Regions from separate parts of the Bacillus sp. AL-1R genome, predicted to be linked through region 3. Evidence: a T-box and tRNA genes for the amino acid it is inferred to sense, from the RefSeq annotation. Region 3 holds a T-box; the other regions hold tRNA genes.
What was found. The T-box of region 3 lies ahead of tyrS (tyrosine--tRNA ligase). A T-box ahead of a tRNA ligase gene usually reads a tRNA of that ligase, here a tRNA-Tyr.

Region 1 (9,921 bases), 720 kb from region 3:
ATGTATGAAATGTTTCTTCATTGTTTTGTTTAGTTTTGAGAGTTCATTCTCAACATTTGTACCTTGAAAACTAGATAATGTCATTCATTAAACTGCGTAAGTTTAATTCAATTAGTTTTAAAATTAGTTAAGTTAGAAAGGGCGCACGGTGGATGCCTTGGCACTAGGAGTCGATGAAGGACGGGACTAACACCGATATGCTTCGGGGAGCTGTAAGTAAGCTTTGATCCGGAGATTTCCGAATGGGGGAACCCACTACTCGTAATGGAGTAGTATCTTTACCTGAATACATAGGGTACTGAGGACAGACCCAGGGAACTGAAACATCTAAGTACCTGGAGGAATAGAAAGCAATAGCGATTTCCCAAGTAGCGGCGAGCGAAAAGGAAGATAGCCCAAACCAAGAGGCTTGCCTCTTGGGGTTGTAGGACACTCTATACGGAGTTACAAAGGAACGGGGTAAATGAAGCGACCTGGAAAGGTCCGTCGAAGAAGGTAAAAACCCTGTAGTTGAAACCTCGTTCCCTCTTGAGTGGATCCTGAGTACGGCGGAACACGTGAAATTCCGTCGGAATCTGGGAGGACCATCTCCCAAGGCTAAATACTACCTAGTGACCGATAGTGAACCAGTACCGTGAGGGAAAGGTGAAAAGCACCCCGGAAGGGGAGTGAAAGAGAACCTGAAACCGTGTGCTTACAAATAGTCAGAGCTCGTTAACGAGTGATGGCGTGCCTTTTGTAGAATGAACCGGCGAGTTACGATCCCGTGCAAGGTTAAGTTGAAGAGACGGAGCCGCAGCGAAAGCGAGTCTGAATAGGGCGATTTAGTACGTGGTCGTAGACCCGAAACCGAGTGATCTACCCATGTCCAGGATGAAGTTCAGGTAACACTGAATGGAGGTCCGAACCCACGCACGTTGAAAAGTGCGGGGATGAGGTGTGGGTAGCGGAGAAATTCCAATCGAACTCGGAGATAGCTGGTTCTCCCCGAAATAGCTTTAGGGCTAGCCTTATGTGTTAGAGTCTTGGAGGTAGAGCACTGATTGGACTAGGGGCCCCCAACGGGTTACCGAATTCAGTCAAACTCCGAATGCCAATGACTTATCCATAGGAGTCAGACTACGAGTGATAAGATCCGTGGTCAAGAGGGAAACAGCCCAGACCGCCAGCTAAGGTCCCAAAGTATACGTTAAGTGGAAAAGGATGTGGAGTTGCTTAGACAACCAGGATGTTGGCTTAGAAGCAGCCACCATTTAAAGAGTGCGTAATAGCTCACTGGTCGAGTGACTCTGCGCCGAAAATGTAACGGGGCTAAACGTATCACCGAAGCTGCGGATTGATACCGTATGGTATCAGTGGTAGGGGAGCGTTCTAAGGGCGTTGAAGCTAGATCGTAAGGACTGGTGGAGCGCTTAGAAGTGAGAATGCCGGTATGAGTAGCGAAAGACGGGTGAGAATCCCGTCCACCGTATGCCTAAGGTTTCCTGGGGAAGGCTCGTCCTCCCAGGGTTAGTCAGGACCTAAGCCGAGGCCGACAGGCGTAGGCGATGGACAACAGGTTGATATTCCTGTACCACCTCATTTCCGTTTGAGCGATGGAGGGACGCAGAAAGATAGGGTAAGCGCGCTGCTGGATATGCGCGTCCAAGCAATTAGGCTGATGTGTAGGCAAATCCGCACATCGTAAGGCTGAGTTGTGATGGCGAGGGAAATATAGTACCGAAGTTCCTGATTCTACGCTGCCAAGAAAAGCTTCTAGCGAGGAAATAGGTGCCTGTACCGCAAACCGACACAGGTAGGCGAGGAGAGAATCCTAAGGTGAGCGAGAGAACTATGGTTAAGGAACTCGGCAAAATGACCCCGTAACTTCGGGAGAAGGGGTGCTCTTTTGGGTGTATGCCCGGGAGAGCCGCAGTGAAAAGGCCCAAGCGACTGTTTAGCAAAAACACAGGTCTCTGCGAAGCCGCAAGGCGAAGTATAGGGGCTGACGCCTGCCCGGTGCTGGAAGGTTAAGAGGAGGGGTTATCCCTTACGGGAGAAGCTCTGAATTGAAGCCCCAGTAAACGGCGGCCGTAACTATAACGGTCCTAAGGTAGCGAAATTCCTTGTCGGGTAAGTTCCGACCCGCACGAAAGGCGTAACGATTTGGGCACTGTCTCAACCATAGACTCGGTGAAATTATAGTACCTGTGAAGATGCAGGTTACCCGCGACAGGACGGAAAGACCCCGTGGAGCTTTACTGCAGCTTGATATTGAATTTTGGTACAGCTTGTACAGGATAGGTAGGAGCCTGAGAAGCCGGAGCGCTAGCTTCGGTGGAGGCGTCGGTGGGATACTACCCTGGCTGTATTGAAATTCTAACCTAGAGCCGTGATCCGGCTCGGAGACAGTGTCAGGTGGGCAGTTTGACTGGGGCGGTCGCCTCCTAAAGAGTAACGGAGGCGCCCAAAGGTTCCCTCAGAATGGTTGGAAATCATTCGAAGAGTGTAAAGGCATAAGGGAGCTTGACTGCGAGACCTACAAGTCGAGCAGGGACGAAAGTCGGGCTTAGTGATCCGGTGGTTCCGCATGGAAGGGCCATCGCTCAACGGATAAAAGCTACCCCGGGGATAACAGGCTTATCTCCCCCAAGAGTCCACATCGACGGGGAGGTTTGGCACCTCGATGTCGGCTCATCGCATCCTGGGGCTGTAGTCGGTCCCAAGGGTTGGGCTGTTCGCCCATTAAAGCGGTACGCGAGCTGGGTTCAGAACGTCGTGAGACAGTTCGGTCCCTATCCGTCGTGGGCGCAGGAAATTTGAGAGGAGCTGTCCTTAGTACGAGAGGACCGGGATGGACACACCGCTGGTGTACCAGTTGTTCTGCCAAGAGCATGGCTGGGTAGCTATGTGTGGAAGGGATAAGTGCTGAAAGCATCTAAGCATGAAGCCCCCCTCAAGATGAGATTTCCCATAGCGTTAAGCTAGTAAGACCCCTGAGAGACGATCAGGTTGATAGGTCAGAGGTGGAAGCGTGGTGACACGTGGAGCTGACTGATACTAATCGGTCGAGGACTTAACTAACAAGTTTGATGATGACATTATCTAGTTTTGAGGGTACAAAAAATATTATAAAAACTTCAAAAAAGTTATTGACTTTAAAATGAAATTTGATATAATAATTAATGTCCTTAAGAAATTGAATCAAGTGATGATAGCGAAGAGGTCACACCCGTTCCCATACCGAACACGGCAGTTAAGCTCTTCAGCGTCGATGGTAGTTGGGGGTTTCCCCCTGTGAGAGTAGAACGTCGCTTGGTTCTAAGATTATTCCGCAGTAGCTCAGTGGTAGAGCACTCGGCTGTTAACCGAGTGGTCGTAGGTTCGAACCCTACCTGCGGAGCCATTTTTAACTTAATGCTTCCATAGCTCAGCAGGCAGAGTACTTCCATGGTAAGGAAGAGGTCACCGGTTCGAGCCCGGTTGGAAGCTTAGGAAAAGTTGTACTGGCCCGTTGGTCAAGCGGTTAAGACACCGCCCTTTCACGGCGGTAACACGGGTTCGAGTCCCGTACGGGTCACCATTTTATTACGGAGGATTAGCTCAGCTGGGAGAGCACCTGCCTTACAAGCAGGGGGTCGGCGGTTCGAGCCCGTCATCCTCCACCATCTAATTTAATAAATACCGGAGGGGTAGCGAAGTGGCTAAACGCGGCGGACTGTAAATCCGCTCCCTGTGGGTTCGGCGGTTCGAATCCGTCCCCCTCCACCATTTATTGTTGGGCTATAGCCAAGCGGTAAGGCAACGGATTTTGATTCCGTCATGCCCTGGTTCGAATCCAGGTAGCCCAGCCATTTTTTTATTTTATCGTAATTTATTACGAGCCATTAGCTCAGTAGGTAGAGCATCTGACTTTTAATCAGAGGGTCGAAGGTTCGAATCCTTCATGGCTCACTCTTTTTTTTTATGTGCGGAAGTAGTTCAGTGGTAGAATACAACCTTGCCAAGGTTGGGGTCGCGGGTTCGAGCCCCGTCTTCCGCTCCATTCGCATATACTTAAATAGTGGGGCCTTAGCTCAGCTGGGAGAGCGCCTGCCTTGCACGCAGGAGGTCAGCGGTTCGATCCCGCTAGGCTCCACCAATATACATAAAGTTAAACCTTAGTCATTTGACTAAGGTTTTTTGTTGTATATAATCATATAATATAGCAATTTAAAAGCTAAAAATGCATATGTATACAAAAAAATGTTGAGTTGACCCATTTGATTCAAAAGATTTAAACTATTAATATAATTAATAACTTTAATAGTCGAAAAGTTATATTTTTTCAAACTAAAGTAAGCGTTTACTTTTATGAATTTAGTTGATGGGGGAAATAAAAATGTTAAAAGATATTTCAATTATTGGGGTACCATTAGATTTAGGACAAACTAGACGTGGAGTAGACATGGGGCCAAGTGCAATTAGATATGCACAACTACACGAACGTATTGAAAGAATGTCTTATCAAGTAGAAGACTTAGGCGACATCTTAGTAGAACGTACACCAGTTAAAGAAGATAATTCAGAACATAACTTAAAAAACTTAAAATCAGTAAAAGAAACATGTGAAAAGCTTGCAGTAGAAGTGGATGAAGTTATTAAAAGAAACAGAATGCCACTAGTACTTGGTGGAGATCATAGTATTGCGATTGGTACACTAGCAGGTGTATCAAAACATTATAATAATTTAGGATTAATCTGGTTTGATGCACATGGTGATTTAAATACTGCTGAAACATCTCCTTCTGGTAATATTCATGGTATGTCTTTAGCTGTTTCTTTAGGACATGGTCACGATTTATTAACGAAAATAGGTGGTTACTTCCCTAAAGTAAAACCTGAGAACGTAATCATTATTGGAGCACGTGATCTTGATGAAGGCGAAAGAGCAATTATTAAAGAATTAGGAATTAAAGTTTATACAATGCATGAAATTGATAAATTAGGAATGACGAAAGTAATGGAAGAAAGCATTGACCACTTGAAAGAGTGTGATGGTGTACACTTATCATTAGATCTTGATGGTCTAGATCCAATTCACGTTCCTGGAGTTGGTACACCTGTTCCTGGAGGAATTACTTATAGAGAAGGTCATTTAGCGATGGAAATGTTATCTGATGCTGATATTATTACTTCAATTGAATTCGTAGAAGTTAATCCAATATTAGATGAAAGAAATAGAACAGCTATCGTAGCTGTTGCATTGATCGGCTCATTATTAGGAGAAAAGTTACTATAAAATAAAATTCACTTTAAGAGAGTAAATTTAAGTCGTTTAGTTGAAATCCTTTTTTTCATCTACTGAAGCTAGCATGTGCTAGCTTCTTTTTTTATCAATAAACTTTGAAGAATTGTCATTGAGAAAACTTCAAAATCACATAAAAATTTAGGTCATTCCTTCTATTATTATAGAGAGTCAACGTAAATAGTACTGTAATGATGTTTAATCTAACTAAAATAGACGTTAAAGTATTGTTAATATATTTAATAACTCATAAATTTTGTGTATTGCAAAAATATGGTATAATACTCAAGATACAGTTTTATTCTATAGAATTTGGAGGGTAAAAGATGCCTTCTTTAAATATAAATTTTTTACAGTATTTACAGAATGGATTAGATATACTAATAGTTTGGTTTGTTATATATAGATTAATTATCATTATTCAAGGGACGAAGGCTGTCCAACTTTTAAAGGGTGTCACAATCATTATTGTCGTAAAAGTATTAAGTAGCCTATTTGGACTGCATACTTTACAATTTTTAATGGATCAAGCACTAACATGGGGATTCTTAGCGGTTATTATTATCTTTCAACCAGAATTAAGGAGAGCACTAGAACAACTTGGACGTGGTCGATTCTTCTCTAGAACAACAGGTAACGGGTTTAATGACCGAAATGATATTGTTGAGAATATTGCAAAAGCCACTGAATACATGGCTAAACGAAGAATCGGTGCACTTATTTCATTTGAGAGACAAACAGGTATGGGTGACTATATAGAGTCCGGTATTAGAATGAATGCTAATTTATCATCAGAATTATTGATTAATATTTTTATTCCAAATACACCTTTACATGACGGGGCGGTAATTATACAAGGTGAAAAGATTACGGCAGCAGCCTGTTATTTACCTTTGTCTGAGAGTGCATTTATTTCAAAGGAATTAGGAACGAGGCATCGAGCTGCAGTTGGTATTAGTGAAGTTACTGACAGTATTACAATTGTAGTTTCCGAGGAAACAGGTGCGGTTTCAGTAGCGAGGAATGGAAATCTATACAGAGAATTATCAAAAGACGAGCTTATAAATTTATTAAATACTGAGCTGAAATCACCAGAAGAGTCCACTACATCTAAATGGAATTGGAAGGTGAAGCGTAATGGATAACTTTATGGATAATCGTTGGATTTTAAGAGGGATCGCTTTATTAGTAACATTATTACTTTTTATGTCTGTCAATCTTGTTCCACAATCAAGTACTTCGGGATTAGGAGACATACCGTTTGTTAATAATAAAGAATTAGTAAAAGAAGTACCAGTAACACCTATTTATGATCAGCGCAATCTAATTGTAACTGGTGTTCCAAAAGATGTTTCTGTGCAATTAGATGGACCTAATAGTATTGTAAAATCTGCTGAAATGAAGAAGGATTTCGAAGTGTATTTGGATCTAACTTCTTACGCTTTAGGTACATATGAAGTTCCTTTAAAAATTAGAAATATTTCAGATAAAATAAAAGCAACGATTAAACCAAGAACAGTTAGGGTCACAATTAATGAAAAAATTGAAAAATCAGTTTCAGTTAAAGTTGCTTATTTAAATGAAAAAGAGATTAAACATGGATATAAAGCAGAGAATGCTATTGTTAAACCAGGTTTAGTTACAATAGTAGGATCCAGAGATGAAGTATCACAAGTGTCATATGCAAGCGTTGGTGTGGATGTTACTGATGCAAATCAGACATTTAGTCAGGTGTTACCTGTTAAATTATTCAATAAAAAAGGTGTTCAACTTCCGTTTGCTACAAATCCAAGAAAAGTTGAAGTAACTGTCCCAATTGTTTCCGAAAGTGCTAGCTTCCCGATTAAGTTAGTGCAAACAGGAACACTTAAGGATGGTTTAAAGCTAAGTAGTCTTACTAGTAAAGTTGATTCACTTAGAATTTATGCATCTAAAGATTGGTTGGACAAGTTTAGTGGACCTATAGTAGTGCCAGTAGACGTATCTTCATTTGATAAAAGTGGCACATATGAAGTTAATGTACCTACTCCAAATGGAGCATTTAGAGTTGAATCAAGCACGATTAATGTAGACGTAAATTTTGATGAAGAAATAGAAAAGAAATTTAGTAATATCCCTATTAAATTAGTGGGTGAAAATAATCAATATGAGTATAAGTTTATAAAGCCCTCTTTAGGTAAAGTAGAAGTTACAGCTAAAGGATTTAAAGAAGACTTGGATGCAATTGATCCAAGTGACTTGAACATTACTGCAAAAGTGAATGGACTGGATCCAGGAACCAGAGATGTAGCGCTTACTATTACCGGTCCAAAGGGAGTTAAATATAGTTTAGAGTTTGATACAATAACGATTGAAATTACTGATAAAAAATCTGCTCAAGCTGATGAAAATGAAAATGAGAATTCAGGCGATGTAGGACAGTCATCGAATTAGAAGGAGAGTTAAAATGGGTAAATATTTTGGTACAGATGGTGTACGAGGAGTTGCAAACAAAGAGTTAACTCCTGAATTAGCATATAAAATTGGACGCTGTGGCGGTTATGTTTTAACAAAAAATAATGTCAAACCTAAAATTATTGTTGGGCGTGACACACGTGTTTCAGGACATATGCTTGAAGGAGCACTAGTTGCAGGTTTATTATCAATTGGTGCTGAAGTTATGAGATTAGGTGTAATTTCTACTCCAGGTGTTGCCTATTTAACAAGAGCTCTTGGAGCACAAGCTGGTGTTATGATTTCAGCTTCACATAATCCTGTTGCAGATAATGGGATTAAGTTTTTTGGTCCAGACGGTTTTAAATTGTTGGATGAGCAAGAAGATGAAATTGAAGAACTAATGGATGCAGAAGTAGATCGTCTACCAAGACCAACTGGAAATGATTTATGTCAAGTTAGTGATTATTTTGAAGGTGGGCAAAAATACCTACAATTCCTGAAAAATACAATTGATGAAGATTTCTCAGGTCTATTAGTAGCTCTAGATTGTGCACACGGTGCCACTTCTTCATTAGCGCCATATTTATTCGCAGATTTAGAAGCAGATATTGTTACAATGGGAACGAATCCTAATGGATTTAATATAAATGATGGTGTAGGTTCTACACACCCAGAAGCTTTAGCAGCTCTTGTAAAAGAAAAAGGTGCTGACATCGGTTTATCATTTGATGGAGACGGAGATCGTCTAATTGCAATTGATGAAAATGGTGAAATCGTTGACGGTGACCAAATAATGTATATTTGTGCAAAATACTTAAATGAAAAAGGCCGTTTAAAACAAAATACAATCGTATCAACTGTTATGAGTAACTTAGGCTTCTATAAAGCAGTAGAAATGAATGGGATGAAAAGTGCAGTTACAGGTGTTGGGGACCGTTACGTAATGGAAGAGATGAGAAAAAATGGTTTCAATCTTGGCGGCGAGCAATCTGGACACATCATCTTTTTAGATCATATTACGACTGGTGACGGCATGTTAAGTGCTATTCAGCTTGTAAGCATTGTTAAAGAATCAGGTAAAACTTTATCACAATTAGCTGGAGAAATGAAAAAGTATCCACAATTATTAATTAATGTTCGCGTTACAGATAAAAATGAAGCACTAAATAACGAGCGCATTAAAGCAACCATTTCAGAAGTAGAGGAAGAAATGAACGGCAATGGTCGTATTTTAGTTCGTCCTTCTGGTACTGAGCCTCTTATTCGTGTAATGGCTGAGGCTCCTTCTGAGGCAGAATGTAAACAATATGTAGAACGTATTGTTGCTGTTGTAAAAGAAGAAGTTGGCGAATAAAATAAATTAAAAAAATATGCATTGATGAGCACTTTTGTGTAAGTCTATGCATATTTTTGTTATATACAGCTATTCTATATTTTTTTTCATCATATTCTTGTTGACCATTTTTAATACAGTATAGTATAGTTGTTTTATTGTTTTCCTAACAGGAAAGGAGTATAGAAATAATAAAGTATTAAAAAAGCGCCAGAACTACACTAGACGTGAATGTGTAGTTGACGAGGTGGAGTTTTATCGAAGTTTCGGCGGATGACTCCCGGTTGCTGTATCACAACCGAAATTATTTATGAAAAACACATGGGTGACTGTGTGCACAAACGTAAATAATCTGATACACCGTTTAAAACAAAAAATTGAACTCGCTAATGAGCGGAATATGAAAGGTAGGTGGATATTGCTTGTAAGTCCTCTACCATTATGAAACATGACGAGGGAATAGAAAATTAAATAGTTAAACGGTTAGGAAAACAGCGTTCCATTCCTATACAATTTGTATGTCTTGTTTTTGGACTTACTAAGCAATAGTAATTATGTGTGGAATCGTTGGATATATTGGAAATGATAATGCGAAAGAAATTTTATTAAAAGGTTTAGAGAAATTAGAGTATCGTGGTTACGATTCTGCTGGGATTTCTCTTTTAACTGACAATGGTGTAGAAGTTTATAAAGAAAAAGGTAGAATTGCTGTATTACGTAAGTCAATTCCTTCAAAAACGGACGGAAATGTTGGTATTGGTCATACTAGATGGGCGACGCATGGCGCGCCAAGTAAACGTAATGCACATCCTCATCAGAGCTCTACTGAACGTTTTACACTTGTTCATAATGGCGTTATCGAGAACGATGTACAATTAAAAAACGA
Region 2 (9,921 bases), 1.5 Mb from region 3:
TTTGGATTCATAAAAGGATTCGGTCTATGTATTAAAAGTATATCGATATAATCTGTTTGTAGATTTTCCAAAGAACTATTAACACTCATTAGAATATGCTCTTTACTAGTATCATAATGATTCATTTTAAGTTCAGGAAACTTTGATGATTTTAACTTTATTCCACATTTTGTAACGATTTGGATTTTTTCACGAAGCTCTGGTTTTAACGCTAAAGCTCTTCCAAAAATTTCTTCACAAGTATAACCACCGTAAATATCGGCATGATCAAATGTTGTAATGCCTAAATCAATACATTCTTCTATAAAATTGACTAATTGTTCTGTTGTCATTTTCCATTCGGCTAAACGCCATAATCCGTGGATTATTTGTGAAAAATCAAGGTTTTCAGCAATTTGAATTCTTTTCATCTACACGACCTCGCCCTTCTTTTTAATCATTATCATCATTATAGGATAAACATTATTAATTGCAAAAGAAAACGGCTATCTAATCGATAGCCGCTTAAACTATTTATCGGTTAAGTAAAGAGCCTACGTAGCGTAATAATTCATTTGCTGATGTTGAGTTATAACCATATTCATCAACTAATCTGCTGACCACGTCATTGATTTTCTTTAGTTGACGCTCGTCAGGAGTTTTTGTGGACGTCGTAATCTTCACAACATCCTTCAAATCCGAAAAAAGTTTCTTTTGGATAGCTTCTTTTAATCTTTCATGTGAATTGTAATCAAAACGTTTGCCTTTTCTTGCATATGCTGAGATTCTAATTAATATCTCTTCACGGAAAGCTTTCTTCGCATTCTCAGAAATACCAATTTGTTCTTCTATCGAACGCATCAATTTCTCATCTGGATTCATCTCTTCACCTGTTAAAGGATCGCGAAGCTTATTCTTATTGCAATATGCTTCTACATTATCAAGATAATTATCCATCAGTGTTTTTGCAGACTCTTCATATGAATAAACAAAAGCTTTTTGTACTTCTTGTTTTGCAATATCATCGTATTCTTTTCTAGCGATCGAGATAAAATTCATATAACGCTCACGATCTTCATTAGAAATAGATGGATGTTGATCTAAACCATCTTTTAATGAGCGTAATACATCCAAAGCATTAATTGAAGGAATTTCTTTTCGAATAATTGTAGATGAAATACGGTTAATGACATAACGTGGATCGATACCATGCATACCTTCATCTAAATATTCTTTTTTCAGCTCCTCTAAATCAACAGTGTTATAGCCCTCTACCATTTCACCGTCATATAGACGCATCTTCTTAACTAAATCAATATCACCTCGTTTTGGTTCTTTTAAACGAGTAAGAATTGTAAACATAGCTGCAACACGTAAAGTATGTGGAGCAATATGAACATTTGAAACATCACTCTCGGAGATCATTTTTTGATAGATTCTCTCTTCTTCACTAACTCTTAAGTTATATGGAATTGGCATTACGATAATCCGAGAATGAAGTGCTTCATTCTTCTTATTATTAATAAAGGATCTGTATTCTGTTTCATTCGTATGAGCAATGATTAATTCATCCGCTGAAATCAATGCAAAACGCCCTGCCTTAAAGTTTCCTTCCTGTGTCAGGGATAATAAGTGCCATAAAAACTTTTCATCACATTTTAACATCTCTTGGAATTCCATCATTCCGCGATTTGCTTTATTCAACTCTCCATCAAACCGGTAGGCACGTGGGTCTGATTCTGATCCAAATTGAGCAATTGTTGAAAAATCAATACTTCCTGTTAAATCAGCAATATCTTGAGATTTTGGATCAGACGGGCTAAAAGTACCAATACCAACTCGACGATCCTCTGATAAAAATATTCTTTCTACTATAACATCTTCTATTCTTCCGCCAAACTCTTGTTCAAGTCTCATTAAATTTAAAGGTGAAAGATTTCCTTCAATTCGAACTCCATATTCTTTGAAAAAATCATCTCTTAAATGGTTAGGAATTAAATGCAATGGATCTTCATGCATTGGGCATCCTTTAATAGCATAAATTGCACCTTGATCAGTTCTTGAATAATTTTCTAAGCCTCTCTTTAACATTGTTACTAAAGTAGATTTACCACCACTTACAGGACCCATTAACAATAAAATACGTTTTTTTACATCTAATCTCTTGGCAGCAGGATGGAAATATTCTTCCACGAGTCTCTCTAATGCTTCTTCTAATCCATATAGGTTGTTATTAAAGAAACTGTAGGTTCTTTTGCCATTCACTTCTTCAATACCTGCGTCTTTAATCATATTATAAATCCTAGAATGTGCAGTTTGTGCAACCCATGGCTCCTCTTTTAACATTTCAAGATACTCAGCAAAAGTGCCTTCCCATTTCAATCTTTGTTCCATGTCCCGATGCTGCTCAAGTTTCTTTAAAATATCCATGGACAAGTACCTCCTTCTTCTCATCTGTAAGAGAGATTATTAAAGGATATGCAAGGATGTCCGTACTCATGCTATATCTTTGAGTAGGAAAATATATTTTATCGAAATCCGATTCTCATAATTTTACTTTCATATTTCTATGATTTTTTTGTATAATAAGGTTTAGGGTGTTGGGAATTTTTCAATTGGGAGGATACATACTGATGAGACTAGCATTAATTTTATTAGTAACAGCATCATTCTTAGCAGCAATTTTCACAGGCGGCTATAATGACAAACCTGGACTGAAAAACAGATAATATTACGCAAAAGATGCTTCTAGTCACGGATTCTTTGAGACCGTTTTAATGGAAGCATCTTTTTATTTGTGCTATTTGATAAACTCTTAGATTAAACAAAAAAATCACCATTTCTGGTGACTCAGTGTGTAGACAAAGTACTAAAAAGTTGAAATTCAGACTGATTGCAAGCGTTTGTCTTTCGAGGCGCGAAGCCTGGTGAGGAGCGGAGTTACCCTAAACGGTAATGAGCACCGCAGACAGGCGAAGCAACGAAGAAAGCGAGCGTTTGTCAACAGTCTGAATCACCATTTCTGGTGATTTATTTAGAATAATCCTTTACTTTTAATAACTCACGGAAATCTTGCTGACGTAAAGCTTCGTAAATTAAAATTGCAGCTGTATTTGATAAATTTAGAGACCTAATATGATCTGTCATTGGTATACGTAAACAAGTTTCCATGTTTTTGGCTATTAACTCTTTCGGAAGTCCTGTTGTTTCTCTACCAAATACAAAGAAAATCTCTTCATCTAAATTTGAATAGTCAAAGTTTGAATATGTTTTTTCTCCAAATTTAGTAATAAAATAAAATTTCCCGTCCTTATACTTATCAAATAAATCGTCCAAAGAATCATGATAATGTATGTCTACATGCTCCCAATAATCAAGACCAGCTCTTTTTAACATTTTATCATCAGTTGAAAAACCTAACGGACGGATTAAATGCAAACTTGTATCTGTTCCTGCACAAGTACGTGCAATATTTCCTGTATTTGCTGGAATTTGTGGTTGATATAATACAACGTGTATTCCCATCTTTTTCACCTCTATATTGTTTCAATGCTTTATATTATACCAAATTCGTCATTCGTAAGGTATTATTCCATTTGAGGGTTAGAAAAGCCATCAACGAAGTGAAAAAACTTATACTTAATGTTCTCCGTAAAAGCAGAAGAATCATAATATGACCAATATCTTTTACGGCTATTTACAGTATGTGCATTCACTAACGGTTCACCATTTTCATCCTTAGCAACAACGATCGTACAATGATTCCATACTCCATCACCTTCGAAATCATATAAAATAATATCCCCCAATGATAGATCTTTTGGAGAAGGCACCTCTTGTGCTATAATTCCAGTTTTAGACGTAGGTAAAAATCTTCTTAATGCGTGAGCAACTCTCCAACTATAACTACTATTAGAATGATTTTTATACCACCACCCTGTCCCGGGTTTTGGCATTCCAACCATTCGAACGCCTCCAGCCCTCAAACATTGAGATATAAAATTTGTACAATCATTTGCATACAATGGATATTCTTTATTATGACCATCCCACCAGGTTTCAGCATATTTAACAGCATTAAATCGGTTATATCTGTTATTTCGTTCTAATATTTCACTTTCATCTAAATCGTCTTCTTCTAGTTCAAAATTCTCAACTTGATTATCAATTGGGAATGCAATGTCATATAAGATTTCATCTTTTTTAATCGCGATCTGTCTCTCATGTTGATCCTCTTCAAAATATAAATCTTTTTGCTTTAAAAAATATCGCGTATGGAATGTATAATTTATATACGTTACATCCTTATCAGTCCAAATATTGTTTACATCAAGATTACCATATACTTTTACTAATGAAATATTACGCTTATTATATAATTCAACTTTCCGCTTGATTGCCTGGTATTCTATTTCTTGAATAGGATGACTTCGATGTCCTTCACCAAAATAAAGTTGTAATCGTTCTTTTAAATAACACTCTAAAAGTTCACGATTAAACAAGATAATCCCCCTTTTCAACATATATTCTTATTCTATACGATGTTGAAAAATAAGAGATTATACCACTCATTATCGATTACTTTGACAGAACAGCATTAATTTCATTTAATACAATCTCGTCTTGCTCTTTTTGTAAACAACTTTCAATAAATGGAGTACTGTTCTTTCCTTCAATCTCAAAAATAGCCCAAATTGCTGTACCTCGTATTACCGGTCTAGCATCTTTTTTCGCTAATTCCTTTAAATCATCTAATGCCGATTCATCTTTAAAATGTGCTAAAGCAATAATGGCATTTCGTTGAATTGGGTTCTTTCCTCTCCATGACCCAGACATTTTGCCAAACTGATTTTTAAACTCTCTGTTACTTACTTTTAATACAGAACGTAATAAAGGTTTTACTGTTTCCGGATCAGCTTCCATCTCAGTATGATGAGTAAAATTAATTCCTTTATTTTTAGGACAAACTGTCTGACATGTATCGCATCCATATATGCGATTTCCCAGCTCTTTTCGAAACTCAACAGGTATCATTTCTTTTGATTGGGTTAAAAAAGCAATACAATTTTTAGCATTTAATTGACCTGGAGAAACAATCGCACTTGTCGGACAAACATCAAGGCATTTTGTACATTCTCCACACTGCTCTTCAATAGGTGAATCAGGTTCAAAAGGTAGTGAGGTAATCATTTCGCCTAAATATACATAAGAACCGAATTCTGGCGTAATAATTGAACAATTTTTAGCACTCCATCCGATCCCCGCTCTTTCAGCCACTGCTCGATCTACTAGCTCACCAGTATCGACCATCGATTGAACCTTTGCATTCGGATAATGTAATAAAATAAAAGACTCAAGCTGAAGTAATTTCTTTTTTACAACTACATGATAATCTTCCCCCCATGAGGCCCTACAAAAGATTCCCCTTGTAGATCCCTTTTTACTTTTAGGAGGATTTTTTAATTTAGATGGATAAGCTAGAGCAATTGCAATAATTGAATTTGCTTCAGTCATTATTTTTTTCGCATCTACTCTTCGTTCAATATCCTTTGTCTCAAAACCCGATTGATAATTTAATTCTTGCTGCTTATATAATCGATTTTTTAATGTTAAAAAGGGATCAACAGTCGTAAATCCAATCTTATCTATTCCAATTTCTTTACTATATAAAATTAATTCTTTTTGAAATTCTTTCATATTCACAAGAATCACCTAACTGCCTGTTAATTATATTTCCTATTCTAGTCAGAAAATTATTTCATTATCTAATTATGACACAAAAGCCTGTAATAATAGACTTTTTAATATAAAAAAACGCAATGTATCGTTCTCAAATGAATCAATACACTGCGTTGTTATCAAGTTATAAGTGCTAAACTACTAATACAAATGAAATAAGTATTTAGTAGGTTTTAATGAACTTGTAATTAAATTTATCATAAATATGTCACATATTCAAGAATAAAATCATATTTTGTCGAAAATGTTATCATAATTTAAGAAAAAATCGAGAATTGAAATTGTTAAAAGCCATATAAAATAACAGATGAAGAGTATAAGTAGCTAACAGCAGAGGCTATTGAAAGATTTGTAGAAATTTGAATAAAGGTATAATGAATTTTCTCATAGAATTCTTCTTTATAGGATAAATTTAGGAGGAGAGTAATTATGACAAATCCTTTGGTAAAAGAAGAAAAGAATCCTTTAGTCGAAAGTTTTGAGGGTGTCTGTAGTTTGATTGAAGAAACAAACGACAGAATTGATCTTACACAAGATACACTTAAAGAACTTGATCGATACAATAATGAGAAATTAAAAGATGCAAAACAATTTACGATTAAAGTAGCTGCTGCAAGCCTATTAATAGCAACAACTGGTCTTGTAGTTACTTTAGCAAATAAAAGAAATCCAAAACAATTTGATTGGCTTAAGCAAAAACGTAAGTATGTAAAAATGTAATGTTAGGATTGCTAATATCCACATAAAGAAGGCAGCGACTATATAGATGTTCGCTGCCTTTCTTTATGTGGATGTTAATAGCTCTATATGACAATTATTTAATGCTGATGAAGAATCAATTAAAGTTCCAAGAATAATGCAGTAAAATCTGTGTTTTAGGACAAAAGAAAAAGACAGCCATTAAGCTATCTCTGATTTTTTAAATAAGCCATATAATCATCCACTTTTTCTGCATTTCCATTTCCAGCTTTTGCGCTATTGAAAACAACAATTCTTCCTTGGGTATGATTAATCTTGTTGTCTAAATCGTGCATTATTCGATGAGTATACAACAAAGCTTTCATGTCTTTTTGATCAATTGCCAATTTCATTAACTTGTTAGCTAAATCTAAATCATCGTGCAAATCGCTATTTTCATCTACATTGCTAAGTATTTTTTCAAAATATGTGAGAATAGATTCCAATTCAGATTTTTTATCTTCCCAAGCTGGAGAGTTTGGATTTTTGAATTGTTGATAATTTAACCAACCAGTTAAATTATTTAATATATCGTGTGTTCTTGCAATATCTGCTCCTTCCTTTGAAGCTGGAGGAATCTTTTCTTTGTCATATTTTATATTTGCAACATGATATTCATTTTTAAAAACAATAATTTTAACTATTTTCCAAGATAAAAATGAAACAGCAATCAAACCTACAAACAACAAACCAATTTTCAAATATTTATTTATTGCAACTCACTCCTTTTGTCTACATACTCATAATAATTTTAACATTAATATTGTAAAGAGTTGGTTTGAAAATTCAAAAAAATTCCTTGTAGAACGATTTACTATCTACTGGTAAATTCCTTTGCGTACTAGTAAATCATCGCAACGCATGACTTCTTTTACTAGCTAGCAATCTCGTGTTAATGCACGTTGTTTACAATCCGCTTTCTTGCATAGGATCAATATAAAATGTTTAATATCAATTTCTGTCATTGTCACTAAAGGTTTCTTATCAGCTGACAACATTATTTGGAGATATTTTGCCATGTGCAAGAAAAACAAAAAAAGCTTTGCACAATTAGTGCAAAGCTTTTTTTGTTAGCATTTATATAGCGGTGACAGGACTTGAACCTGCACATCCGTGAAGATACCTGATTTTGAGTCAGGCGTGTCTGCCATTCCACCACACCGCCAAAGTTATACAATAATTATAATATATGAAAGACAAATTGTCCAATCAAATCTGAAATTAAAAACCTCTTACAAAGTAAGAGGTTTTTTTGATGCCGAGGGCCGGACTCGAACCGGCACGGTTGTCACCAACCGCAGGATTTTAAGTCCTGTGTGTCTGCCAATTCCACCACCCCGGCGTGGGGTAAAATCTAAAAGGCGGTAACCGGATTTGAACCGATGATAAAGGTTTTGCAGACCTCTGCCTTACCACTTGGCTATACCGCCGTAATTTGGAGCGGAAGACGGGGCTCGAACCCGCGACCCCAACCTTGGCAAGGTTGTATTCTACCACTGAACTACTTCCGCATAAATGGCTGGGCTACCTGGATTCGAACCAGGGCATGACGGAATCAAAATCCGTTGCCTTACCGCTTGGCTATAGCCCATTAATTAAGAACTTTATATACTATATTCAATTTATTATAAATTATATTACTCACTTGAGCAATCGTTATAAATTATATGGGGCGACCGATGGGAATCGAACCCACGAGTGTCGGAACCACAATCCGATGCGTTAACCACTTCGCCACGATCGCCATTATTTTATTTAATTGGCAGGGGCAGTAGGAATCGAACCCACACCAAAGGTTTTGGAGACCTCTATTCTACCGTTAAACTATGCCCCTATAAATGGTGGAGGGGGACGGATTCGAACCGCCGAACCCACAGGGAGCGGATTTACAGTCCGCCGCGTTTAGCCACTTCGCTACCCCTCCGGTTAAAGAGTGCCGACTAGAGGACTTGAACCCCCAACCTACTGATTACAAGTCAGTTGCTCTACCAATTGAGCTAAGTCGGCGTATTAATTTATTTATTGCCATATTTAGTTCGTTTCTTAGTCGTCCTTGTCTCAGTAAGAATTTCAAGATGTTGCTCGACAAGTACGCTGAGGTCTTGCTACGAAGTTTATTCGTTCGTGCTCTACCAATTGAGCTAAGTCGGCGTATTAAAATTTATTTGTTGCCATATTTTTCAAGATGGTGGCTCGGGACGGAATCGAACCGCCGACACGAGGATTTTCAGTCCTCTGCTCTACCGACTGAGCTACCGAGCCATCTTAAATGGCGGTCCCGACCGGGATCGAACCGGCGATCTCCTGCGTGACAGGCAGGCATGTTAACCGCTACACCACGGGACCATTTGGTTGCGGGGACAGGATTTGAACCTGCGACCTTCGGGTTATGAGCCCGACGAGCTACCAGACTGCTCCACCCCGCGATAATGTGGATACTATTTTTTATAGTTCCATGAAAGTTATTTTGTTAAGACCATCCCAATCTCAGGATGATTTTGCAAGTAGCAGCTCGATTGGTATGCTGAAGTAATTTCTTCGAAGCATATTCGTTCGTGCTCCACCCCGCGATAATGTGGATACTATTTAATATAGTTCCATGAAAGTTATTTTGTTAATTAAATGGTGGAGGATGACGGGCTCGAACCGCCGACCCCCTGCTTGTAAGGCAGGTGCTCTCCCAGCTGAGCTAATCCTCCGTAATAAAATGGTGACCCGTACGGGACTCGAACCCGTGTTACCGCCGTGAAAGGGCGGTGTCTTAACCGCTTGACCAACGGGCCAGTACAATAGTGCTGTAAATATGTGGCGGAGAGCAAGGGATTTGAACCCTTGAGACAGGGTTACCCGCCTACACGATTTCCAATCGTGCTCCTTCGGCCACTCGGACAGCTCTCCAAAATGGCTCCGCAGGTAGGATTCGAACCTACGACCACTCGGTTAACAGCCGAGTGCTCTACCACTGAGCTACTGCGGAATAATGATAAACCAAGCGACGTTCTACTCTCACAGGGGGAAACCCCCAACTACCATCGACGCTGAAGAGCTTAACTGCCGTGTTCGGTATGGGAACGGGTGTGACCTCTTCGCTATCATCACTTGATTCAATTTCTTAAGGACAATAACTATTATATCAAATTTCACTTAAAAGTCAATGACTTTTTTGAAGTTTTTTATAATGTTTTTTGCACCTTCAAAACTAGATAATGTCATCATCAAACTTGTTAGTTAAGTCCTCGACCGATTAGTATCAGTCAGCTCCACGTGTCACCACGCTTCCACCTCTGACCTATCAACCTGATCGTCTCTCAGGGGTCTTACTAGCTTAACGCTATGGGAAATCTCATCTTGAGGGGGGCTTCATGCTTAGATGCTTTCAGCACTTATCCCTTCCACACATAGCTACCCAGCCATGCTCTTGGCAGAACAACTGGTACACCAGCGGTGTGTCCATCCCGGTCCTCT
Region 3 (9,921 bases):
CTCTTCTTATTATTTCGTTTCACAACAAAAATTCCCAATAAGAATACAAAATATTCACTAAAAAAACATTTTTATAAAATAATGCTCATGTTTTGATTAGCTTTCAATAAAATGTCATAATAACAAATGAGATATTGGTATTTGCAAGGAGGATTTTAATTGACTAAAAATGATTTAGAACAACTTAGAATTGAAATAGACGAGATAAATCATCAAATATTTGAGTTATTAAATAAAAGAGGCGAAATCGCTAAGAAAATTGGGGTAGCAAAAATTGATCAAGGTGTTAAACGTTATGATCCGGTTAGGGAACGTAAGATGCTAGATCATATTGCTGAAATTAATGAAGGTCCTTTTAGTACGGCTACTCTTCAACATATTTTTAAAGAAATTTTTAAAAGTAGCTTAGAGCTTCAAGAAGAAGACGATAAAAAAGTTCTCCTTGTTTCAAGAAAAAGAAAATCAGAAAACACAGTCGTACATGTAAATGGTGTTAATATTGGTGATGGAAGCCCAATTATTATTGCAGGTCCATGTGCAGTTGAAAGCTATGAACAAGTTGATTCTGTAGCGAAAGTGTTAAAGGAGCAAGGAGTAAAAATTATGCGTGGTGGTGCATTTAAACCACGTACTTCTCCATATGACTTCCAAGGACTAGGTGAAGAAGGCTTAAAGATTTTAAAAGAAGTTGCCAAAAACCATGGCTTGGCAATTATTAGTGAAATAGTAAGTCCAGAACATATTGAAATGGCACTAGATTATGTTGATATCATTCAAATCGGCGCAAGAAATATGCAGAACTTTGAATTACTAAAAGCAGCAGGTTCTGTTAATAAACCAATTTTATTAAAAAGAGGTTTAGCAGCGACAATCGAAGAATTCATTTATGCAGCTGAATACATTATGTCAGAAGGCAATCAAGAAATCATTTTATGTGAACGTGGCATAAGAACTTATGAAAAAGCTACGAGAAATACATTAGATATAACAGCTGTTCCAATTTTAAAACAAGAAACACATTTACCAGTATTAGTGGATGTTACACATTCAACAGGTAGAAGAGACTTACTAATACCTGCAGCAAAAGCAGGGTTAGCAATTGGAGCGGATGGAATTATGGCAGAGGTTCATCCGGATCCAGCTACTGCTTTAAGTGACTCATCTCAGCAAATGAACTTTGATCAATTTGACCAATTTATGTCTGAAGTTAATTCGTTCATAAATCGATAATCAACATAAAAGCGCTGGCTGAACAAAATCAGTCGGCGCTTTTTGAATAATTTGTGAACATTTGTTTTAAATTAGCAATAGATAGTAATAAACTACATATTTTTTACATTTTTTTCAAATAGGTGTATTGAACGAAGATTCGTTTCACTATAAGATAGAATGAAGCACTATTTTTGTGGAATATTACGTTTTATGACTATTTTAACTAAATAAAAAACAAACTACATAATAGATAGAATAAAATAGAGGAGTGATGATAATGACGGTTACGATTTATGATGTAGCACGTGAGGCAAACGTTTCCATGGCTACAGTTTCACGAGTAGTTAATGGTAATCCAAATGTTAAGCCAACTACACGAAAAAAAGTAAACGAAGCGATCAGCCGTTTAGGATATAGACCAAATGCAGTAGCAAGAGGGCTAGCAAGTAAAAAAACAACTACAGTTGGAGTAATTATTCCAGACATTTCAAATACTTTTTATGCAGAATTAGCACGTGGTATTGAAGATATTGCTACAATGTATAAATATAATATTATTTTAAGTAACTCGGATGAGAATGTTGAGAAAGAAATTACTTTAATAAATAATATGTTAGCAAAACAAGTTGACGGAATTTTATTTATTGGTGGGACAATTACGGATATTCATAAAGAAGAGTACGAAAAGGCTGGTGTTCCAATCGTATTAGCAACTACATACGATGAAGAAAATAAAATCCCTTCCGTAAATATCGATTATGCTCAGGCAGCATTTGATGCAGTAGATTATTTAATTAAAAAAGGCCATCAAAAGGTAGCATTCGTAAACGGTCCTACTGAAACGAATATTATCGGATTAAGTAAGTTAGAAGGATATAAACGAGCTTTACAAGAAAATGGAATTGAGTTCGATGAAGAGTTAGTAACTTATGGTGATAATACATATGAATCTGGAAGTGAAGCTTTTGAAGCTTTCCATGAACGTAATATTATTCCTAGCGCTATTTTTGTAGCATCTGATGAAATGGCGATTGGTGTAATCCACAGTGCTCAAGACCATGGAATCTTAGTACCGAATAATCTTGAGGTTTTTGGATTTGATAATACAAGATTGGCATTAATGGTGCGTCCAAAATTAACATCTGTTGCTCAACCAATGTATGATATTGGTGCAGTAGCAATGCGATTATTAACGAAGTATATGAATAAAGAGACAGTGGAAGACAATACAGTCATTCTTCCGCATCATCTTCAAATTAGACAATCAACAAAGTAAATGATCAAAGTAGCTTAGAATTTTAGTAATTCTAGGCTTTTTTGTTTTTATGCGGGAATTTTACTAATTAATCATCAAATATCTACACAAAAAAATAGCCGTCCAGATAACCTCTAAAGACGGCGTGTAGTATTAAATAAAAGGCTTCTTTTGTTGAATATGTAGTGGCTCAAGTGCGCGGTATAAGACTTGTTCATTGTATTCTTCTATTTCTCTTTTTCTTGGGATTGGCTTTACGATTGACGGGTTGTCTGTCCAAGTTGTAGGTAACTTAACATTAGCAATTTTCTGCCATTTCTCTAGCCAGCTATCCGGTATTAGGTTTGAATTTGGTTGTTGATTTGTCATAGCTAGCCATACTTGTGACCAAGCTCTTGGTACTACTCTCCAGTAATCGTATCCTCCTCCAGCTACAGCAATCCATTTGCCATCGCAATATTTATGAGCGATTTCGTGTGCAATTTTTGGGATTTCCTCAAATGTTTTCATTGTCGTACAAAGATGTGTTAAAGGATCATAACAATGCGAATCAGAGCCATTTTGGGTGAGGATGACATCTGGTTTGAAATATTGAGCTATATCGTTTATTGCTTTTTTATAGCTTAATAGAAATGATTCATCCTCGGTGAACGCATCAATTGGAATATTAAATGAGTAGCCAAAACCTTTACCTTGTCCTCTTTCGGTTACAGCACCTGTCCCTGGAAATAGATATCTACCAGTTTCATGGATTGAGAGTGTACAAACAGTCGGATCATCATAAAATGCCCACTGTACTCCATCTCCATGGTGTGCGTCCGTATCTACATATAACACCTTTAAACCATACTTCTGTTGAATATATTTTATGGCGATTGCACAGTCATTATAAACACAAAAACCAGAGGCTTTTCGTTTAAAACCGTGATGTAGCCCACCACCTAAATTAAAAGCATGATTTGATTTTCCTTCTAAAACGGCATCTACTGCTGTTAAGGTGCCACCGACAATTAAAGAACTGGCCTCGTGCATATTTTTAAAAATAGGTGTATCTTCCGTTCCAAGTCCAAATTGTTCAGCGATATTTGCACTAACTGGTTCACGACTTGCTTTTTTAACTTGTTCGATAAATTGTAAATCATGAAAAAGGAGTAGTTCCTCATCAGTTGCTAATCTTGGTGGAATAATATCAGTAACATTTAATAGATTACTAGCTTTTAATAGTTCATAAACTAATTGAGAGCGAATCGGATTAAATGGATGCTTTTCGTTGAATTGATAGGCATGGTATTCTTCGCTATATACTAAGTATGCATCCTTTTTCATCATGATTCACTCGTTTCATTTGGCCAAAGAATCTTATATCCTTCAGTTTTTAAAGTTTGAATGATCGTCAGTGGATTCATCGTTTGAATTCTAAATACAAGAACTTTTTGATCTACTTCTTTTGCAGGGTATACAAGGACACTTACAATATTAATGTTTTCTTTTGAAAATACACTAACAACGTCACTTAAAATGCCTGGATGATCATGGACTAAGATTTCAATTTGGGAGCTAGGTTGATAAGCTCCTGTTAAAGTTACTAGAGTGTGCAATACATCAATTTCAGTCACAAGTCCTATTAATTTTCCGCTAGATACGACAGGTAAACAGCCTATTTTATATTGATAGAAATAAGTTGCAACTTCTTCAACAAAGTCAAGTGGACTGCAAGTTATGACATTCGTCGTCATAATTTTTTCAACAGGAACTTCAAGTACAGATGAAAATGCTTGTGGAAATAATGTTGAAGGTAAAGCGTCGCGTACATCTCGATCAGAAATGATTCCAACTACTTGATCATTTTCATTAATGATTGGAATATGTCGAACATCACCCGCTCGAAAAATGGTTACTGCTTCACCAATTGTATTTTCTTTTTTAAAAGTAATGTTTGAACTGCGCATAATATCTTGAATAAGCATAATTTTGAATCCTACCTTTCGAGATTAAAGTTCAATTAGTACATATATCTTTGTAAAAAGCGTAGTGCGTCAAATGCTTGAATTTGCTCATTTGTAACTCGTTTTCCCATTCTTACCATTAAACAGTTTGCTGGGTGAGAACAGATTTCCGGATCATCCGTTGCAAATTGGATGAGTCCACCGGCATTCATCATCTTTTCCATCATCTTTCGATATTCCCATACATTTAAACCAGTACCTTTCAAATCCCAATGCCAATAATACTCAGTTGTGATAATGATATAGTCTTCCATTGCATCATCAAGCATGGAGAGGATTAGCATGTTTTTAGCAACTGAAAATCCTCTGAACTCAGGTATCACTTCAATTGCGCCAAGCTCGATTAAATTTTCTAGCGTTGTTTTTGACCATCTTTCAAGTGGGTCTGGATATAAATAAGTTACGTAACCTACTATTGTTCGATCAAGTCTAGCAATAATAATTCTAGCTTCAGGTAGACTAGCAATTTCAACAATTGCTTTATGTTGTTGTGCTGGTGGTCTAAAAGATGTTAAGTTTTCATGAAATTGATATGTTTCAAGTAAGGCAGATTCAACTGGTCCCTCTATAATTAATTCACCATGCACAGTTTGGATTGTTTTTGAAAAATATTTTTTTGGGTGATCCAATATTGCTCACTCCCTTTAGAAAACACCTTTTTTATTAATCATACTAAAAAATGCAAAAAAGACATACAGGAAAAAAAACAGTATGTGTCTAATACATATAAATGGTCAATTTATTAAAAATACTGAAAATTGAATCTTATCATTGTATAATGATAGTAGAGAAGATCAAGGAGGGATTTATATGAAGGTGGAAGCGCTTCCTGTAAAAAATGGACAATTTAATTTAAAAAACTATGAGGAAACTTATAAAAATTTTAAGTGGGAAGATGTAGAAAAAGAGTTTTCTTGGTATACAACACAAAAGTATAATGTGGCTTTTGAAGCTATAGATCGTCATGCAAATTCTGATCGAAAAGATAAAGTTGCGTTGTACTACAAAGATGATAAGAGAAATGAAAAATATACGTTTGAAGAAATGAAAATTAATTCAAATAAGGCTGCAAATGTTCTAAAACAATTTGGTGACGTTGAAAAAGGTGATCGAGTATTTATTTTCATGCCTCGTCAACCAGAATTGTATTTTGCGCTTTTAGGAGCTTTAAAATTAGGAGCTATTGTTGGACCTTTATTCGAGGCATTTATGGAAGGTGCTGTGAAGGATCGTTTAGAGGATAGTGAGGCAAAAGTATTAGTCACTACGCCAGCATTATTATCACGTGTTCCGGTTAATGATTTACCTGCATTAAAAACAATCTTCCTAATAGGTGATGACGTTGAGGAAGGCGGTAAGTTTGTAGATTTTAAAGCTCATTATAAAGAAGCGAAAACAGATTTTGAGATTACATGGTTAAATCGTCATGATGGTTTAATTTTACATTATACTTCAGGGTCTACTGGAAAACCAAAAGGAGTTCTTCATGTTCAACAGGCGATGATCCAACACTATCAAACTGGTAAATGGGTGACAGATCTTCAAAAAGATGATGTATATTGGTGTACAGCGGATCCAGGTTGGGTAACTGGTACTTCTTATGGTATTTTTGGACCTTGGTTAAATGGTGCTTCTAATGTGATATTAGGAGGTCGTTTCAGTCCTGATGCTTGGTATGAAACAATTCAAGAATTTGGTGTAACGGTTTGGTACAGTGCTCCGACTGCATTCCGTATGCTTATGGGTTCAGGAGAAGAGATCATTAAGAAGTATGATTTAAGTTCACTTCGACATATTTTAAGTGTTGGTGAGCCTTTAAATCCAGAGGTAGTTCGTTGGGGAGCAAAAGTATTTAATTTAAGAATCCATGATAATTGGTGGATGACTGAAACAGGAGCTTCATTAATTTGTAACTATCCATGTATGCCAATTCGCCCAGGTTCAATGGGCAAACCATTCCCTGGAATCCAGGCAGCTATTGTTGATAATAACGGAAATGAAGTTGCTCCATATACGATGGGAAATTTAGCGATTAAAAAGGGTTGGCCATCGATGATGCATACGATTTGGAATAATGAAGCAAAATTCCAATCATATTTCTTAAATGATGAATGGTATGTTTCAGGTGATTCAGCTTATATGGATGAGGATGGATATTTCTGGTTCCAAGGTCGAGTAGACGATGTCATTATGACGTCAGGTGAGAGAGTAGGTCCATTTGAAGTAGAAAGTAAGCTTGTCGAGCATCCTGCGATTGCAGAAGCTGGTGTAATCGGTATACCAGATCCTGTAAGAGGTGAAATTATTAAAGCATTTGTTGCATTAAGAGACGGTTATGTTGCTTCAGATGAATTGAAGGAAGAAATCCGTAACTTTGTAAAACTAGGACTAGCAGCTCATGCAGCACCTAGACAAATCGAATTCCGTGATAAATTACCAAAAACTCGAAGCGGAAAAATTATGCGAAGAGTATTAAAAGCATGGGAGTTAGACCTTCCAACAGGTGATTTATCAACGATGGAAGATTAATATTAACAAAAAACCATTGGAAAAAGTTCCAATGGTTTTTTGTTTTTCTAAAATTTTCGATCGGAGCCGCCGCCGCCAGAGCTTCCCCCACCGCCACCTCTTGGGCCACCACCGCCCGAGGAGTTTAATAGTGCAGGTAATAAATTCAAAATGAAATAAGTAAGTACACCATTGAAGAACATCATATCAATGATGATGATCCCAATCACAATCGCTATGATGATGAATACTTTTAAATTGTCCCATAAATGACTTGTTTTAGAATGACTGGTTTGTTCAGAGCCATTTAAAATAACATTATAAAGTGATTTATAGGTGTTTGTTATTGCAAGGGATTCTTCACCTTTTTTCAAATATGGGATCGCACTTTGGTCCAGAATGTTACCAGATCTAATATCTGTTACAACCCCTTCTAAACCGTATCCTACTTCGATTCTTATTTGTCTGTCTTTTTTAGCATATAACAAAAGAACACCATTATTTTTCTCTTTATTACCTAAGCCATATTTTCGAAATGCTGTATTAGCATATTCTTTAATATCATTTCCTTCCAAACTTGGGATTGTTAATACCGCAAGTTGAGCAGTCGTAGTGTCTTCCAATTTTCTACCTAATTGAATTAGCGTTTGCGTATCTTCTCTGTTAAGAACATTTGCATAATCTTGTACATAAATGTCTCCTACTTGAGAAGGTATTTTAATTTCGGCATTTGCTCCAGTAGCAAATGAAAAAAGAAATCCTATTAGGAATATCGATGAGAGAAATTTTCTCATTTATTACCATCGCCACTAAAGTCAACCTCAGGTGTAGCTTGATCTTTTTCAGATACTTCAAAGTAATCTTTCTTCTCGAATCCAAAAGGTCCCGCTACTAGTACACCCGGGAATTTTTTGATTTTTTGATTATAAACAGTTACTGCATCATTATAATCTTTACGAGCAATCGCAAGTCGATTTTCAGTTCCTTCTAGGCTATCCATTAATGCTTGGAAATTTTGATTTGATTTTAAATCAGGATAGTTTTCTACGACAACTAAAAGACGGCTTAGCGCTCCAGATAATTCTGCATCGGCTTTACTTTTATCAGCAGTCGTTTGAGCACCAGCTAATTTTGCTCGTGCATCTGTTACTGAAGCAATCACATCTTTCTCTTGTGTAGCATATCCTTTTACTGTATTTACTAAGTTTGGTATTAAATCTGAACGACGCTTTAGTTGGTTATCAACTTGAGACATTTTATTTGTGACATTTTCTTCTTGAGTTACAAAGCTATTATAGCTTCCGACACCCATAAAGATTAGAACGACTACAATAGTTAAAGCAATCCATATTCCTTTATTCTTCAAGAAAAACACTCCATTTCCAAAATATGTATTTTTAAGATGTTAGTATTAATATTTAACCATATTATTTGATATAAATCATTTATATTCAAATATTGAATGATAATTTAAATAAATTTAATAAAAGTTTAATTATCTATTTGACTTAATCGTTTTATTTATGATATAAATGTTTCATAACATTTTAATAGTGAGCGTTGAAAGGCTTAGTAGTGTGAATGGTATTGGATCAGAGAGCTAATGGTTGGTGAGAATTAGCACAGTCATTGACATGAATTACACCCTGGAGCATTCTTTTTCGAAATTTGTTTAGTGCAAATTAGGATTAGAACGGTTAACAACCGTTAATTGTAAGAGAGGTAGTTAGTTTTATTAACTACAACTAGGGTGGTACCGCGATTATAATTATTCGTCCCTACTGTTTAACAGTAGGGACTTTTTGTTTTGTTTAAATGACGTATAGATCATAAAAGGGGTGGGCTAAAAATGGAAAATATCTTACAAGATTTAGAATTTCGTGGATTAATTAATCAAATGACAGATGAAGAAGGTCTACAAAAATTATTAAGCGAAGAATCAGTTTCATTATATTGTGGTTTTGACCCAACTGGTGATAGCTTGCACATCGGTCACTTGTTACCAGTGTTAATGTTAAAGAGATTTCAAGTTGCAGGTCATAAACCTATCGGTGTAGTAGGTGGCGCAACTGGAATGATCGGTGACCCGAGTGGTAAAAAGGCAGAACGTACGTTAAATACTGCTGATACAGTAAAAATGTTCAGTGAACGAATTCGTACTCAACTATTACCATTTTTAAGCTTCGAAGGTGACAATGCTGCTAAAGTAGTGAATAACTTTGATTGGACTGGCGAATTAGATGTTATTACATTCTTACGTGATATCGGTAAAAACTTCGGATTAAACTACATGCTAGCTAAAGACTCAGTTGCATCTCGATTAGAAGCAGGTATTTCATTTACTGAGTTCAGTTACATGATTTTACAATCATATGATTTCTTAAAATTATACCAAGACCATAATTGTAAATTACAAATTGGTGGTAGTGACCAATGGGGTAATATTACAGCTGGTATGGAATTAATCCGTAAGACAGAAGAAGATTCGAAAGCTTTCGGACTTACAGTACCTTTAGTAACAAAAGCTGATGGTTCTAAATTTGGTAAAACAGAAGGTGGAGCAGTTTGGTTAGATCCTGAAAAAACAACTCCATACGAATTCTACCAATTCTGGATTAATACAGATGACCGTGATGTAGTTAAATACTTGAAATACTTTACTTTCTTAACGAAAGAGGAAATTTTAGAGCTTGAGAAACAATTTAATGAAGCACCAGAACAACGTGTTGCTCAAAAAGCATTAGCCGCTGAAGTAACAAAACTTGTTCACGGTGAAGAGGCACTTGATCAAGCAATTAAAATTACAGAAGCACTATTTAGTGGATCTGTAAAAGAATTAACAGCTGCTGAAATTAAACAAGGTTTTAAAGATGTACCTTCATTTAATTTAAGTGAAGCGGAAAAAGGGTTAGTCGACTTATTAGTTGAAGCAAAAATTTC

Region 1: it has a tRNA-Tyr gene. The T-box ahead of tyrS (tyrosine--tRNA ligase) is inferred to sense a tRNA for this amino acid. The anticodon was not compared.
Region 2: it has a tRNA-Tyr gene. The T-box ahead of tyrS (tyrosine--tRNA ligase) is inferred to sense a tRNA for this amino acid. The anticodon was not compared.

What each region holds. Positions count from the first base shown of each region.
Region 1 is NZ_CP197469.1:4,269,964-4,279,884, reverse strand. It holds rRNA gene ACSBO6_RS20390 (23S ribosomal RNA) at 126-3,063, shown strand; rRNA gene rrf (5S ribosomal RNA) at 3,184-3,299, shown strand; tRNA gene ACSBO6_RS20380 (tRNA-Asn) at 3,311-3,385, shown strand; tRNA gene ACSBO6_RS20375 (tRNA-Thr) at 3,399-3,471, shown strand; tRNA gene ACSBO6_RS20370 (tRNA-Glu) at 3,488-3,562, shown strand; tRNA gene ACSBO6_RS20365 (tRNA-Val) at 3,572-3,647, shown strand; tRNA gene ACSBO6_RS20360 (tRNA-Tyr) at 3,666-3,750, shown strand; tRNA gene ACSBO6_RS20355 (tRNA-Gln) at 3,759-3,833, shown strand; tRNA gene ACSBO6_RS20350 (tRNA-Lys) at 3,861-3,933, shown strand; tRNA gene ACSBO6_RS20345 (tRNA-Gly) at 3,950-4,024, shown strand; tRNA gene ACSBO6_RS20340 (tRNA-Ala) at 4,045-4,120, shown strand; gene rocF (arginase) at 4,361-5,260, shown strand; gene cdaA (diadenylate cyclase CdaA) at 5,593-6,411, shown strand; gene ACSBO6_RS20325 (CdaR family protein) at 6,404-7,699, shown strand; gene glmM (phosphoglucosamine mutase) at 7,713-9,056, shown strand; gene glmS (glutamine--fructose-6-phosphate transaminase (isomerizing)) at 9,590-9,921, shown strand, end outside.
Region 2 is NZ_CP197469.1:584,523-594,443, reverse strand. It holds gene ACSBO6_RS02895 (aldo/keto reductase) at 1-410, opposite strand, end outside; gene ACSBO6_RS02890 (PrkA family serine protein kinase) at 514-2,409, opposite strand; gene trmL (tRNA (uridine(34)/cytosine(34)/5-carboxymethylaminomethyluridine(34)-2'-O)-methyltransferase TrmL) at 3,010-3,504, opposite strand; gene ACSBO6_RS02880 (amidase domain-containing protein) at 3,567-4,481, opposite strand; gene queG (tRNA epoxyqueuosine(34) reductase QueG) at 4,558-5,682, opposite strand; gene ACSBO6_RS02870 (hypothetical protein) at 6,148-6,438, shown strand; gene ACSBO6_RS02865 (hypothetical protein) at 6,624-7,157, opposite strand; tRNA gene ACSBO6_RS02860 (tRNA-Leu) at 7,539-7,621, opposite strand; tRNA gene ACSBO6_RS02855 (tRNA-Leu) at 7,713-7,798, opposite strand; tRNA gene ACSBO6_RS02850 (tRNA-Cys) at 7,816-7,886, opposite strand; tRNA gene ACSBO6_RS02845 (tRNA-Gly) at 7,893-7,967, opposite strand; tRNA gene ACSBO6_RS02840 (tRNA-Gln) at 7,973-8,047, opposite strand; tRNA gene ACSBO6_RS02835 (tRNA-His) at 8,125-8,200, opposite strand; tRNA gene ACSBO6_RS02830 (tRNA-Trp) at 8,217-8,290, opposite strand; tRNA gene ACSBO6_RS02825 (tRNA-Tyr) at 8,296-8,380, opposite strand; tRNA gene ACSBO6_RS02820 (tRNA-Thr) at 8,391-8,463, opposite strand; tRNA gene ACSBO6_RS02815 (tRNA-Phe) at 8,643-8,718, opposite strand; tRNA gene ACSBO6_RS02810 (tRNA-Asp) at 8,727-8,802, opposite strand; tRNA gene ACSBO6_RS02805 (tRNA-Met) at 8,806-8,882, opposite strand; tRNA gene ACSBO6_RS02800 (tRNA-Val) at 9,080-9,155, opposite strand; tRNA gene ACSBO6_RS02795 (tRNA-Glu) at 9,165-9,239, opposite strand; tRNA gene ACSBO6_RS02790 (tRNA-Ser) at 9,263-9,354, opposite strand; tRNA gene ACSBO6_RS02785 (tRNA-Asn) at 9,359-9,433, opposite strand; rRNA gene rrf (5S ribosomal RNA) at 9,444-9,559, opposite strand; rRNA gene ACSBO6_RS02775 (23S ribosomal RNA) at 9,681-9,921, opposite strand, start outside.
Region 3 is NZ_CP197469.1:3,550,510-3,560,430, reverse strand. It holds gene ACSBO6_RS17100 (bifunctional 3-deoxy-7-phosphoheptulonate synthase/chorismate mutase) at 160-1,230, shown strand; gene ccpA (catabolite control protein A) at 1,490-2,488, shown strand; gene ACSBO6_RS17090 (acetoin utilization protein AcuC) at 2,621-3,793, opposite strand; gene ACSBO6_RS17085 (acetoin utilization AcuB family protein) at 3,793-4,434, opposite strand; gene ACSBO6_RS17080 (GNAT family N-acetyltransferase) at 4,470-5,102, opposite strand; gene acsA (acetate--CoA ligase) at 5,284-7,002, shown strand; gene ACSBO6_RS17070 (TPM domain-containing protein) at 7,050-7,775, opposite strand; gene ACSBO6_RS17065 (LemA family protein) at 7,772-8,347, opposite strand; T-box leader at 8,533-8,764, shown strand; gene tyrS (tyrosine--tRNA ligase) at 8,831-9,921, shown strand, end outside.